One region of the Moritella yayanosii genome, then DNA from elsewhere that is predicted to be linked to it. Evidence: predicted binding sites of a transcription regulator. Region 1 holds the regulator's gene; each other region holds the start of a gene.

Region 1 (3,596 bases):
TATTTAGCCAAACTGGTATTGGCCTAGAAGGTGATTTAAAACAAGAATACCTGACTATCCTTAAGCAAGTTAAAGCGATATATACTAATGATGAAAAAATATAACATTTTACTATTAACATTATTGATGAGTAATGCAACGCTCGCATTAGAGTCTGACTTTGCAGAAAATGTTGTCGTAAACGCCAAACGTCAAGAAGTGTTTATTAAAGAGAACCGCGTTATTTTTTATGATAATGTGGTGGTGACTCAAGGCACTATATTAATTCATGCTGATAAGCTAACGGTATTAAGTCCTGGTGGCAAAGGTACTGAAGTGATGATAGCGACAGGTAACGTAGCCACTTTTTATCAAGAGCTTGATGACGGCAAAAAAATCTATGCTGAATCGAATGAGATCCGTTATGAACTCAGCAAAAAACGGTTAACGTTAACAAAAAATGCCCGCTTACGTCAGGCTGATAGCGAAGTCAAAGGTAACAAGATCATCTACCAAATTGACAAACAAGAATTGATAGCCGAAAGCGGGGATAATGAATCAGATCGTGTGATCACCATTTTCACCCCTGAAAATAACAAAACTAAGTAGAGTAAATAAATTCATATGGCGCGTTTAAAAGTATCACACTTAGCAAAAAGTTATAATAAACGTAAAGTTGTTTCTGATGTGAGTCTCGAAGTTGAATCAGGCCAAATTGTTGGTTTACTTGGGCCCAATGGCGCAGGTAAAACCACCACCTTTTACATGGTGGTTGGCTTAGTTAAGCGAGATCATGGACAAATCTTCATTGATGACCAAGAATTAACCCATGAGCCAATGCATATTCGTGCACAACAAGGTATTGGTTATTTACCCCAAGAAGCCTCAATTTTTCGTCGCTTATCGGTAACTAAAAATATCATGGCAATTTTAGAGTTGCGCCCAGAGTTAAGCCGTTTTCAGCGAAAAGAGAAATTAGAAGAATTACTTGAAGAGTTTCATATTACCCATATCCGCGATAGTTTAGGGATGAGCTTATCTGGTGGTGAACGCCGCCGAGTTGAAATAGCCCGCGCACTGGCAGCTGATCCTAAATTCATTTTATTAGATGAACCCTTTGCGGGTGTTGATCCTATCTCGGTTGGCGATATTAAAAAAATCATTCAACATCTGCGCGACCGTGGTTTAGGGGTATTAATTACCGACCATAACGTACGTGAAACACTGGATGTATGTGAATACTCTTATATTGTCAGTCATGGGCACTTAATTGCGTCTGGCACTTCAGAAGAGATTTTATCCAACGCAAAAGTGAAAGAAGTATACCTTGGAGATCAATTCCGACTATAGTTTGATATTGATACATAGCCGCATTAAGGAAGAGAGAGTAGTCGTTAGATGAAGCCATCATTACAACTTCGTATGAGTCAAACTCTGGCAATGACGCCACAGTTACAACAAGCTATTCGATTATTACAATTATCGACCTTGGAGTTACAGTTAGAGATCCAAGAAGCGTTAGACAGTAATCCGCTACTGGAACAAGAAGATCCCAACACCACGCCGTCAAATGATGCAGAAAGTAGTGACGCACACAACGCGGATAACGCGGATAATAATGACGCGATTACCGATAGCAGCCAAATCGAAGTCAGTGATGCCCTCGCCAGTGATTCCATCCCTGATGAACTGCCTACTGACAGTAATTGGGATGACGTCTATACCCCACAAATACAAAATCACAGCGGCGGCAGTGCCGGTATTGATGGACTTGATCAGGTTTACCAAGGTGCAACCAGCGAAGGTTTATACGAACATCTTATGTGGCAAATGGAATTAACCCCATTTACTGATATCGATCGCGCCATTGCCGTCGCTATTATTGACGGCATCGATGATCATGGTTATCTCAATCAAAGCTGCGAAGAGATCCTGCACAGCGTGGTTCTCGGCCACCAAGAACACGATGATAATAACGAAGATCAACTGGAATTAGATGAAGTCGAAGCGGTATTAAAACGTATTCAACATTTTGATCCTATCGGTGTAGCAGCCCGCTCACTACAAGAATGTTTATTGATCCAACTTCGACATTTGCCTAAAAATACCCCTTGGTTATCAGAATGCCAACAAATAATTCAATCCCATATGGATTTATTGGGCAATCGCGACTACCGTCAATTAAGTCGTAAAACAAAATTAAAAGAACCACAACTTAAAGAGATCATGCAATTAATTCAGAGCTTGGAACCAAGACCAGGTAATGTGATTGATCAGTCGGAAGGGCAGTATGTTATTCCCGATGTATTAGTCAAGAAAAAAAATAACCAGTGGATAGTCGACTTAAATCCTGACATTGTGCCAAGATTAAGAGTGAACACTGAATATTCTCATCTGTCGACTGGTAAGCGTAATAGTAGCGATGGGCAGTTTATTCGCGCTCATGTGCAAGAAGCAAAATGGTTTATTAAAAGCCTAGAAAGCCGTAATGAGACATTATTAAAAGTAACAAAGAGTATTGTTCAACGCCAAGTAGATTTCTTTGAATATGGCGATGAAGCCATGAAACCTATGGTACTGAATGATATTGCAGAAGAAGTCGAAATGCACGAGTCGACAATTTCGCGGGTAACAACGCAGAAATTTATGCATACACCACGTGGTATTTTTGAACTTAAGTTCTTCTTTTCAAGTCACGTCAGTACGGACAATGGCGGTGAATGTTCATCCACCGCGATTCGGGCATTAATTAAAAAGTTGGTGGCGGCAGAAAATGCCATGAAACCACTAAGTGATAGCAAGATTGCTGATTTACTTGCTGCTCAAGGTATCAAGGTGGCTCGACGTACGATCGCAAAATACCGAGAAGCACTGAGCATACCACCATCTAATCAGCGCAAGAGTCTTTTATAGCACTCACCCTACCTTCATAAGGGAGACATATATGCAAATTAATTTAACCGGTAGACATGTAGACATTACAGATTCACTGAAAGATTACATTGATAGCAAGTTTTCCAAATTAGAGCGGCATTTTGAGCACATTAACAATATTCATGTGATCTTAAATGTCGAAAAATTACTGCAAATCGCAGAAGCAAAAATACATCTAAATGGGGGTGAAATCTTTGCCGTACATGAACATAACGACATGTATGCTGCAATTGATGGCTTACTGGATAAGCTCGACCGCCAAGTGATTAAGCATAAAGAAAAATTAATTCGCCATTAATTTTAGTCCACAACAAATAACCTAAAGGAAAAACCCTTTTCCTTTAGGTATTCATGTTCCTGACATAATTAAAACATATCATATCCAAATCAATTGCGGGATAATGAGCACATATTTTATATCGAGGACAGAGTAAAAATTAGCCAGCTAACTTTTACTCTGTCCTCGATATATTCGCTGCGCAGATGTGAGGACAAAAAATGAAGTTAATAATAGTCAGCGGCCAGTCCGGATCCGGTAAATCAATTGCATTACGGGTACTTGAAGATTTAGGCTACTATTGCGTAGACAACCTGCCAGTGACATTACTCCCACAACTACTGCAAACCTTAAATTCCAAAACTGAACAAGTAGCAGTCAGTATTGATGTACGTAATTTACCGAA
Region 2 (3,596 bases), 1.1 Mb from region 1:
ACGATGTTAAATTACCAGATCCAGAACAAATATTTTCACGTTATCCACACCAACTGTCAGGCGGTCAACAACAACGCGTAGCAATTGCGATGGCGTTAGCGGTCAAACCTGAGCTACTCATTTTAGATGAGCCAACCACTGGCCTTGATGCGACCACTCAGGTCCATATTCTGGATTTATTAAAAGCATTAATCCATAAACATAACGTGGCGATGGTTTTTGTAAGTCATGACTTTGGTGCGGTTTCTCGACTGTGTAATAAAGTATGTGTGATGTATAAAGGCGAGATAGTCGAACACGGTGACATCAAAAAAGTATTATTAGAACCTGAACATAGCTACACCCAAGCGTTACTAAAAGCAGTACCGGTTATTGGTAAAAACCAAAAAAACACCCTGCCAGTAACGCCGCAAGATGAGGTGGAAAAAGAAACCAGCATCTCGTTAAATAATCTAAAAATATCCTATCACCGTAACACGTTATGGCAATCAATAACCCGAAAAGCAGAGCCTGAAGCCACCGTCGACAATATCAATTTAACGTTAAAGAAAGGTGAAACACTGGCCTTAATTGGTGAGTCGGGTAGTGGTAAATCCACCATTCTTAAAACCATTGCAGGATTACACAAAGCCAACAGCGGTGAAATAATCTTTAATGGCAAACCATTAGAGATCCTGGAAAAACGAACCAAAGAACAGAAAAAACAGATCCAAATGATATTTCAAAATCCCGATGCTTCGTTAAACCCCAAGCAAACGATTTTGCAGATTTTATCTAAACCATTACAACTCTATTTTAATATGAATAGTGCTCAGTGCCATACCAGAGCAAAAGAATTATTGATACAAGTTCACCTCAATCCAGACTATCTGTATCGCTACCCAACCATGCTGTCTGGTGGTGAAAAACAACGGGTGGCAATAGCAAGAGCCTTTGCGTCCGAGCCCGAGTTATTGCTTTGTGATGAGATAACCTCAGCGTTAGATGTAACCGTGCAAGATACCGTATTGACATTACTCAAAGAGCTGCAACTAAAATTCAATACCAGTTATATTTTTATCGCGCATGATTTGGCGATTGTCGAGTCGATTGCAGATCAAATTGCCATACTGAACAACGGTCGAATTTGTGAAGTCGGACCAACCAAGTCCGTATTTACTAATCCGAGTCACCCATACACAAAAACCTTATTAAACTCAGTTCTAAAACCAGAAATAAATATGTGATCTGAACCAAGAACCGCTTAACGTATTCTCCTCCTAAATCAGCAGGCTGGTTTAGCAGGATAATACCTCATTAAGCGCTAGACTTAATGCTCAGTTTTAGTGTTTTTTTTGCCCATGTTTCATCCACATCCCCCGTCAGCATACCTTCTAGCGATGCCTCGATACCCACTAAAGATAATGAACACACCACAACATATCAGTAACCAGAACAGTGCTTTTCTTCAGAGCGAAGACGGAACCTGATTGGCCAACTTGACTCGTCTTTTTCTAAACGCTTATGTTCATCAATTTGTTGCACACATGCTCCTTTATTCTATTTTTATAATTATTTAGTATTTGTATAATTTCTTCTATAACTCCCCCTACTCAGCAAAATTTAGACCAAGTTCAAAATAAGTGACAAATAAAAGTGTTATACCTAAGTTGGAATGAAATTTGCTTATCTTTTGATAAATATATAAACCAGCAGGACTTTCGGATGCCGCAATTACCAAAAATAATTAGAACTAATTCTTCAGTTGAGCACACCATGACCGTCAACATCATGGATGAATATGGTGATACCATGACCAAAGAAATCGCGTGTGAACATCCGTTAACGATTTATTTAAACTGGGTAGAAATTGTCACCGTGATGACGCTCGGTGTCCGCCCTGCCGACCTCGTGCTTGGATATTTAAAAAACCAAGGTTTCATTGAAGACATTGCCGCGATTGAATCTGTGATTATTGATTGGGATACCAATTCTGCCGCCGTGATCACCCGTGAAAGTACCGATGGTTTAGCAGATAAGTTATCGAAAAAAACCGTTACCTCAGGCTGTGGTCAAGGCACCATGTTTGGCAACGTAATGAAAAAATTAGAAGGTATCACACTGCCACAACCTAAACTGCGCCAGTCAAAGCTGTATGCTTTGTTAGAAGCATTAACTCATCACAACGCCACTTATAAAGCGGCCGGTGCAGTGCATGGCTGTGCAGTGTGTAAAGACACCACGATTTTATCGTTTGTCGAAGATGTTGGCCGTCACAATGCAGTTGATACCTTGGCTGGAGAAATGTGGTTAAAAGGTCAAACAGGTGAAGATAAGATCTTTTATACCACGGGTCGCCTCACGTCTGAGATGGTGATCAAAGTAGCGCAAATGGGTATTCCGGTATTGCTATCTCGCTCGGGAGCCACGCAAATGGGCTACGACTTAGCGAAGCAACTGGGTATTACCATGATTGCTCGCGCCAAAGGCAATCGCTTTCAAGTATATAACGGTATGGCGAACCTGATTTTAGATGTCAAAGGTCCTGACGCAGAAGCACTAGCGCTAGCACAAGAACAGGAACAATCATCAACACTCACCGGTAACAATGCATAAGCGGCTACTAGAATTTTGTCATAACGGCGTACTGAATGACCGCTTACTCATCGCAGGTTCTGATGATCCACTGCTACAACTGGTCGTGGAGAAGATAACGCAAAAGCTAGGCAGATCCAAGCCAAAGGCGAGCAATTGGGTGGTTATAACTTTAGCCGCACCGATCAGCAAGTGTGGAGTGCCAATTAAGACTCTCAGTATTGCAGGGTAGATAATACGACAGATTAAAATAACAACTAAAGCGCACGCAGTGGGTGCGACTCTATTTCCCAAGGAGAGACAAATAAGCCATCAACAAAATCAACGGGCACATCGGCGATTCGTTTATGTAACCAATTCGGTTGATTGTCTTTATCGACTAGCAAGGCTCTTACACCTTCAATAAGATCCGCGTTTAAACACACATTAACAGCTAAATCTAATTCCAACTGAAAACAGGCGGCTAACGACAATTGAGTGTATTGGTTTACCTGTCGGTATAAAATATGCGCAGATATCGGACTACCTAGCAGTAACTTATTAATACTTTTCTGTAGCCAAGTATTATCACAGTTATGCGTTTCTATACAACTGATCACATCCGTTAAGCTAGTTTTTAAACTTAACGCGGTAAATAAATCTTGGTGTATAGAGAGATTATCCGCTAAAAACAAACTGTCATCATAAAGCGCATTTAGCACCGAATCAACTTGAGCCGAATGCTCCGCAGAGTCTGAATGCCAATTAAGTTCACGTAAATCAGTAAGTACTCGTTCTTGCTGAACGGCGGGAATTAAATACTCGCTTAAACCAAGGTATTTAGCATCGTTGGCATTAATACTTGCTCCAGTGAGACCCAGAAACAGTCCAACACCCGGCTGTGGTAAACGATTTAAAAACCATGTAGCGCCAACGTCAGGGAATAAACCTATGGTGATCTCCGGCATCGCTATTCTTGCGGTTTCAGTAACAACGCGATGACTTGCCCCCATGAACAGCCCTAACCCGCCACCCATGATAAT
Region 3 (3,596 bases), 640 kb from region 1:
CGATGGTAGTGTGGGGTCTCCCCATGTGAGAGTAGGGCATTGCCAAGCGCCATTTTTATTCAAGACGAAGTCTTGGGTAAACAAGAATAGACTGATGGAAACATTAGCACAGATTGTGCGGAGTGGTAGTTCAGTTGGTTAGAATACCGGCCTGTCACGCCGGGGGTCGCGGGTTCGAGTCCCGTCCACTCCGCCAACAACAACGAAAGCCTGAATCGAAAGATGCAGGTTTTTTTTGTGCCTGAAATTCAGTGGTAAAGTACCGAACAGATTGTGCGGAGCGGTAATTCAGTTGGTTCGACTTGTTATAAAAAGACAAGCGGCCTGTCACACCGGGTGTCGCGGGTTGTGGTTTATAGATAGCCGTCCGCTCTTTCTCTTTGCCAATAACAACGAAAGCCTGAATCGAAAGATGCAGGTTTTTTTTGTGCCTGAAATTCAATGTTAAAGTACCGAACAGATTGCGCGGAGCGGTAATTCAGTTGGTTCGACTTGTTATAAAAAGACAAGCGGCCTGTCACACCGGGTGTCGCGGGTTGTGGTTTATAGATAGCCGTCCGCTCTTTCTCTTTGCCAATAACAACGAAAGCCTGAATCGAAAGATGCAGGTTTTTTTTGTGCCTGAAATTCAGTGGTAAAGTACCGAACAGATTGCGCGGAGCGGTAATTCAGTTGGTTCGACTTGTTATAAAAAGACAAGCGGCCTGTCACTCCGGGTGTCGCGGGTTGTGGTTTATAGATAGCCGTCCGCTCTTTCTCTTTGCCAACAACAACGAAAGCCTGAATCGAAAGATGCAGGCTTTTTTATTGCTAGGAATTTAGTGCATTACAAATATATTTTAAAGTCATACATCTATCTGATTACCAGCGAACCTCAGCTAGCTTAAATAAGCGTTGAGGCATCGGTGCTGTTCGAATACTTGATACTATTAACTGCTCAAGCATATTTTTTAAATTCAACCGTCGATTAAACTTAAAACAGAACTCTGCCAGATATCGAGGTAAATGCTTTTGCTTTAACCGCCACAAGTACATTGCATAATATGCCTTTAAATATCTATTTTAATAAAAATTAAAAATTAAAAATTTATGATCCTGGTTTTGAATCAATTCAGCGTTATAACTCGTTCGATTTGGCACATTCATTATTACCTTGTTGTCTTATTTCATAAGTAAAATTGGTAGGGAATATTCGTGACATTTGGTCTTTATATTGTGCTATTTGAATATTACACCAAGCATTAGCGCTACTGACTGTTGTAAGTGAAACATTATAACTATCTTCCGCGGGGAATATTTTTGTTATCTTTATACCGTTTTCGCTGCTACCATCATGTGGGGAATACCAATTATAGCTAGTAATATTACTGCTAATACTGCTACTGGCATTAAAATTGGCTACTCGATTAGCTGTAGTATAGGTGAAATCAGCAACGGGTTCAGTCGGCTCCGCTGAAACTTCACTACCATCGACGGACTTTACTTTGAGTGATACTGAATATCGCCCTGATCGGTTAAACGTATGGGCTTGCACAGGTGTGGAATAACTCGTCCCCTCCATTATCCACTCGAATTCACTGATATTGCCTTCACTATAAGTTGAACTTTGTGCATCAAATTCAACATGCAAACCATTTATGCTCACGATATTTATGATTGCAGTCGGTTTTAATATTGTTGCTTTTATTCTATAAGTATTAGCTTCTAAAAATTGATATTGAAGGTCTTCTTCAGGGTGTAAGGTTGCTACTTGTCCTACACCATCTAAAGATATTGCCCAGTGCCATGCTATATCGTCTTGCGTATATACTTGACCATCTTCAGAACCGCAAGCTGTTAGCGTTGATAATAGTGTTACCACTAGTAATTTATTTTAACTAGATTATTAAGAAACCTAGTTATTAAGACTGATGGATACCCAGTAAGAATTAACAATTAAAATTAGTTAATGTCTTACGTAATTTTAAGATATAAGAAGTTATTAAAATTGGGATTACGATCTCAAATTAATAGTGAGTTAATATTTAATTAACAACTGCACTGAATTGGGGGGAATTATCGAATGGTCGCACTGTTTTGGTGCTTGTGGTGTCAGGATAAAGTAAGGTGTTTAGTTAAGTTATTGAATTTAGAGTGTTTAAATTGTTGGCACGGAGGTTGAATTAAGTTTAATTATATAGATATTCCATATACTCATGCAAGGAGCTCTTTATGAAGCTAATAAGCGCAATCATTAAACCATTTAAACTCGATGATGTTCGTGACGCGGTAGCAGATATCGGTGTTGAAGGACTAACTGTGACTGAAGTGAAAGGCTTTGGCCGTCAAAAAGGGCACACCGAATTATACCGTGGGGCTGAATATCAAGTTGATTTCTTACCAAAAGTTAAGTTAGAAATCGCCACTCAGAGTGAAAATGTTGATCGCCTAATTGATGCTATTAGCAATGCTGCTTACACAGGGAAGATCGGTGACGGCAAAATTTTTGTTTACGATTTAACACAAGTGGTGCGTATCCGTACGGGCGAAATGGACTCAGAAGCAATTTAAAGGAAATAAATTATGCAAGAGCTAACAACTACAGTTACTGAGCTGCGTTTTGCACTCGATACTTTCTACTTTTTAATGTCTGGCGTACTGGTGATGTGGATGGCGGCAGGTTTTGCCATGCTAGAAGCAGGCCTCGTTAGATCTAAGAATACCACTGAAATTTTGACAAAGAACATCGTGCTTTATTCTATCGCCTGTATCATGTTTTTATTAGTCGGTTATAACATCATGTATATTGGTAATGCTGAAGGCGGAATTATTCCATCATTTGGTTCTTTAATTGGTACACAATCTGAGGGTGCTGATCACTCGTTAGAATCAGACTTCTTCTTCCAAGTTGTATTCGTTGCAACAGCAATGTCGATTGTATCTGGTGCGGTTGCCGAACGTATGAAATTATGGGCCTTCCTTGCCTTTACTGTCGTTTTAACTGGCGTGATCTATCCAATTGAAGGTTATTGGACTTGGGGCGGTGGTTTCTTGTCTGAAGCTGGTTTCTCTGATTTCGCGGGTTCTGGTATCGTACATATGGCTGGTGCCGCTGCTGCATTCGCTGCTGTGTTATTACTTGGTGCCCGTAAAGGTAAGTATGGTAAAAATGGCGAAGTGCACCCAATCCCTGGTTCAAATATGCCATTAGCAACATTAGGTGCATTTATCTTGTGGATGGGTTGGTTTGGTTTTAACGGTGGTTCACAGCTAATGCTTTCAGATGTTGAAAACGCAACAGCCGTTGGTAAAATCTTCCTGAATACGAATGCGGCTGCGGCTGCGGGTGCTGTAGCTGCATTGCTGGTTACTAAAGCCTTGTGGGGCAAAGCAGACTTAACGATGATTCTTAATGGCGCATTAGCTGGTTTGGTCACGATTACTGCTGACCCACTCAGTCCAGCTCCAGCATTTGCGACATTATTAGGTGCATTAGGTGGTGTGTTAGTTGTATTTAGTATCGTTGCATTGGATAAAGTGAAGATTGATGATCCAGTTGGTGCTATCTCGGTACATGGTGTGTGTGGTCTATTTGGCTTAATGGTTGTACCATTTAG

What was found. Region 1 encodes sigma-54, which starts transcription at its own class of promoters, with help from an activator protein. Its sites were predicted from a motif close to GTTGGCACGNNNNTNGNNT; they were not measured.
Region 2: MORIYA_RS10310 (formate dehydrogenase accessory sulfurtransferase FdhD) is a predicted target of sigma-54. The motif match lies at 1,649-1,667, and genes of this name have one in related genera.
Region 3: glnK (P-II family nitrogen regulator) is a predicted target of sigma-54. The motif match lies at 2,145-2,163, and genes of this name have one in related genera.

What each region holds. Positions count from the first base shown of each region.
Region 1 covers NZ_LS483250.1:3,313,728-3,317,323, reverse strand. The annotation lists gene lptC (LPS export ABC transporter periplasmic protein LptC) at 1-104, shown strand, start outside; gene lptA (lipopolysaccharide transport periplasmic protein LptA) at 88-588, shown strand; gene lptB (LPS export ABC transporter ATP-binding protein) at 604-1,329, shown strand; gene MORIYA_RS15385 (RNA polymerase factor sigma-54) at 1,378-2,892, shown strand; gene hpf (ribosome hibernation promoting factor) at 2,924-3,211, shown strand; gene rapZ (RNase adapter RapZ) at 3,412-3,596, shown strand, end outside.
Region 2 covers NZ_LS483250.1:2,248,670-2,252,265, forward strand. The annotation lists gene MORIYA_RS10300 (ABC transporter ATP-binding protein) at 1-1,226, shown strand, start outside; gene MORIYA_RS10310 (formate dehydrogenase accessory sulfurtransferase FdhD) at 1,705-2,595, shown strand; gene MORIYA_RS10320 (enoyl-CoA hydratase/isomerase family protein) at 2,832-3,596, opposite strand, start outside.
Region 3 covers NZ_LS483250.1:2,674,061-2,677,656, reverse strand. The annotation lists rRNA gene rrf (5S ribosomal RNA) at 1-48, shown strand, start outside; tRNA gene MORIYA_RS12445 (tRNA-Asp) at 120-196, shown strand; partial or broken gene MORIYA_RS12440 (IS1595 family transposase) at 862-1,020, opposite strand; gene MORIYA_RS12435 (PKD domain-containing protein) at 1,118-1,861, opposite strand; gene glnK (P-II family nitrogen regulator) at 2,212-2,550, shown strand; gene MORIYA_RS12425 (ammonium transporter) at 2,563-3,596, shown strand, end outside.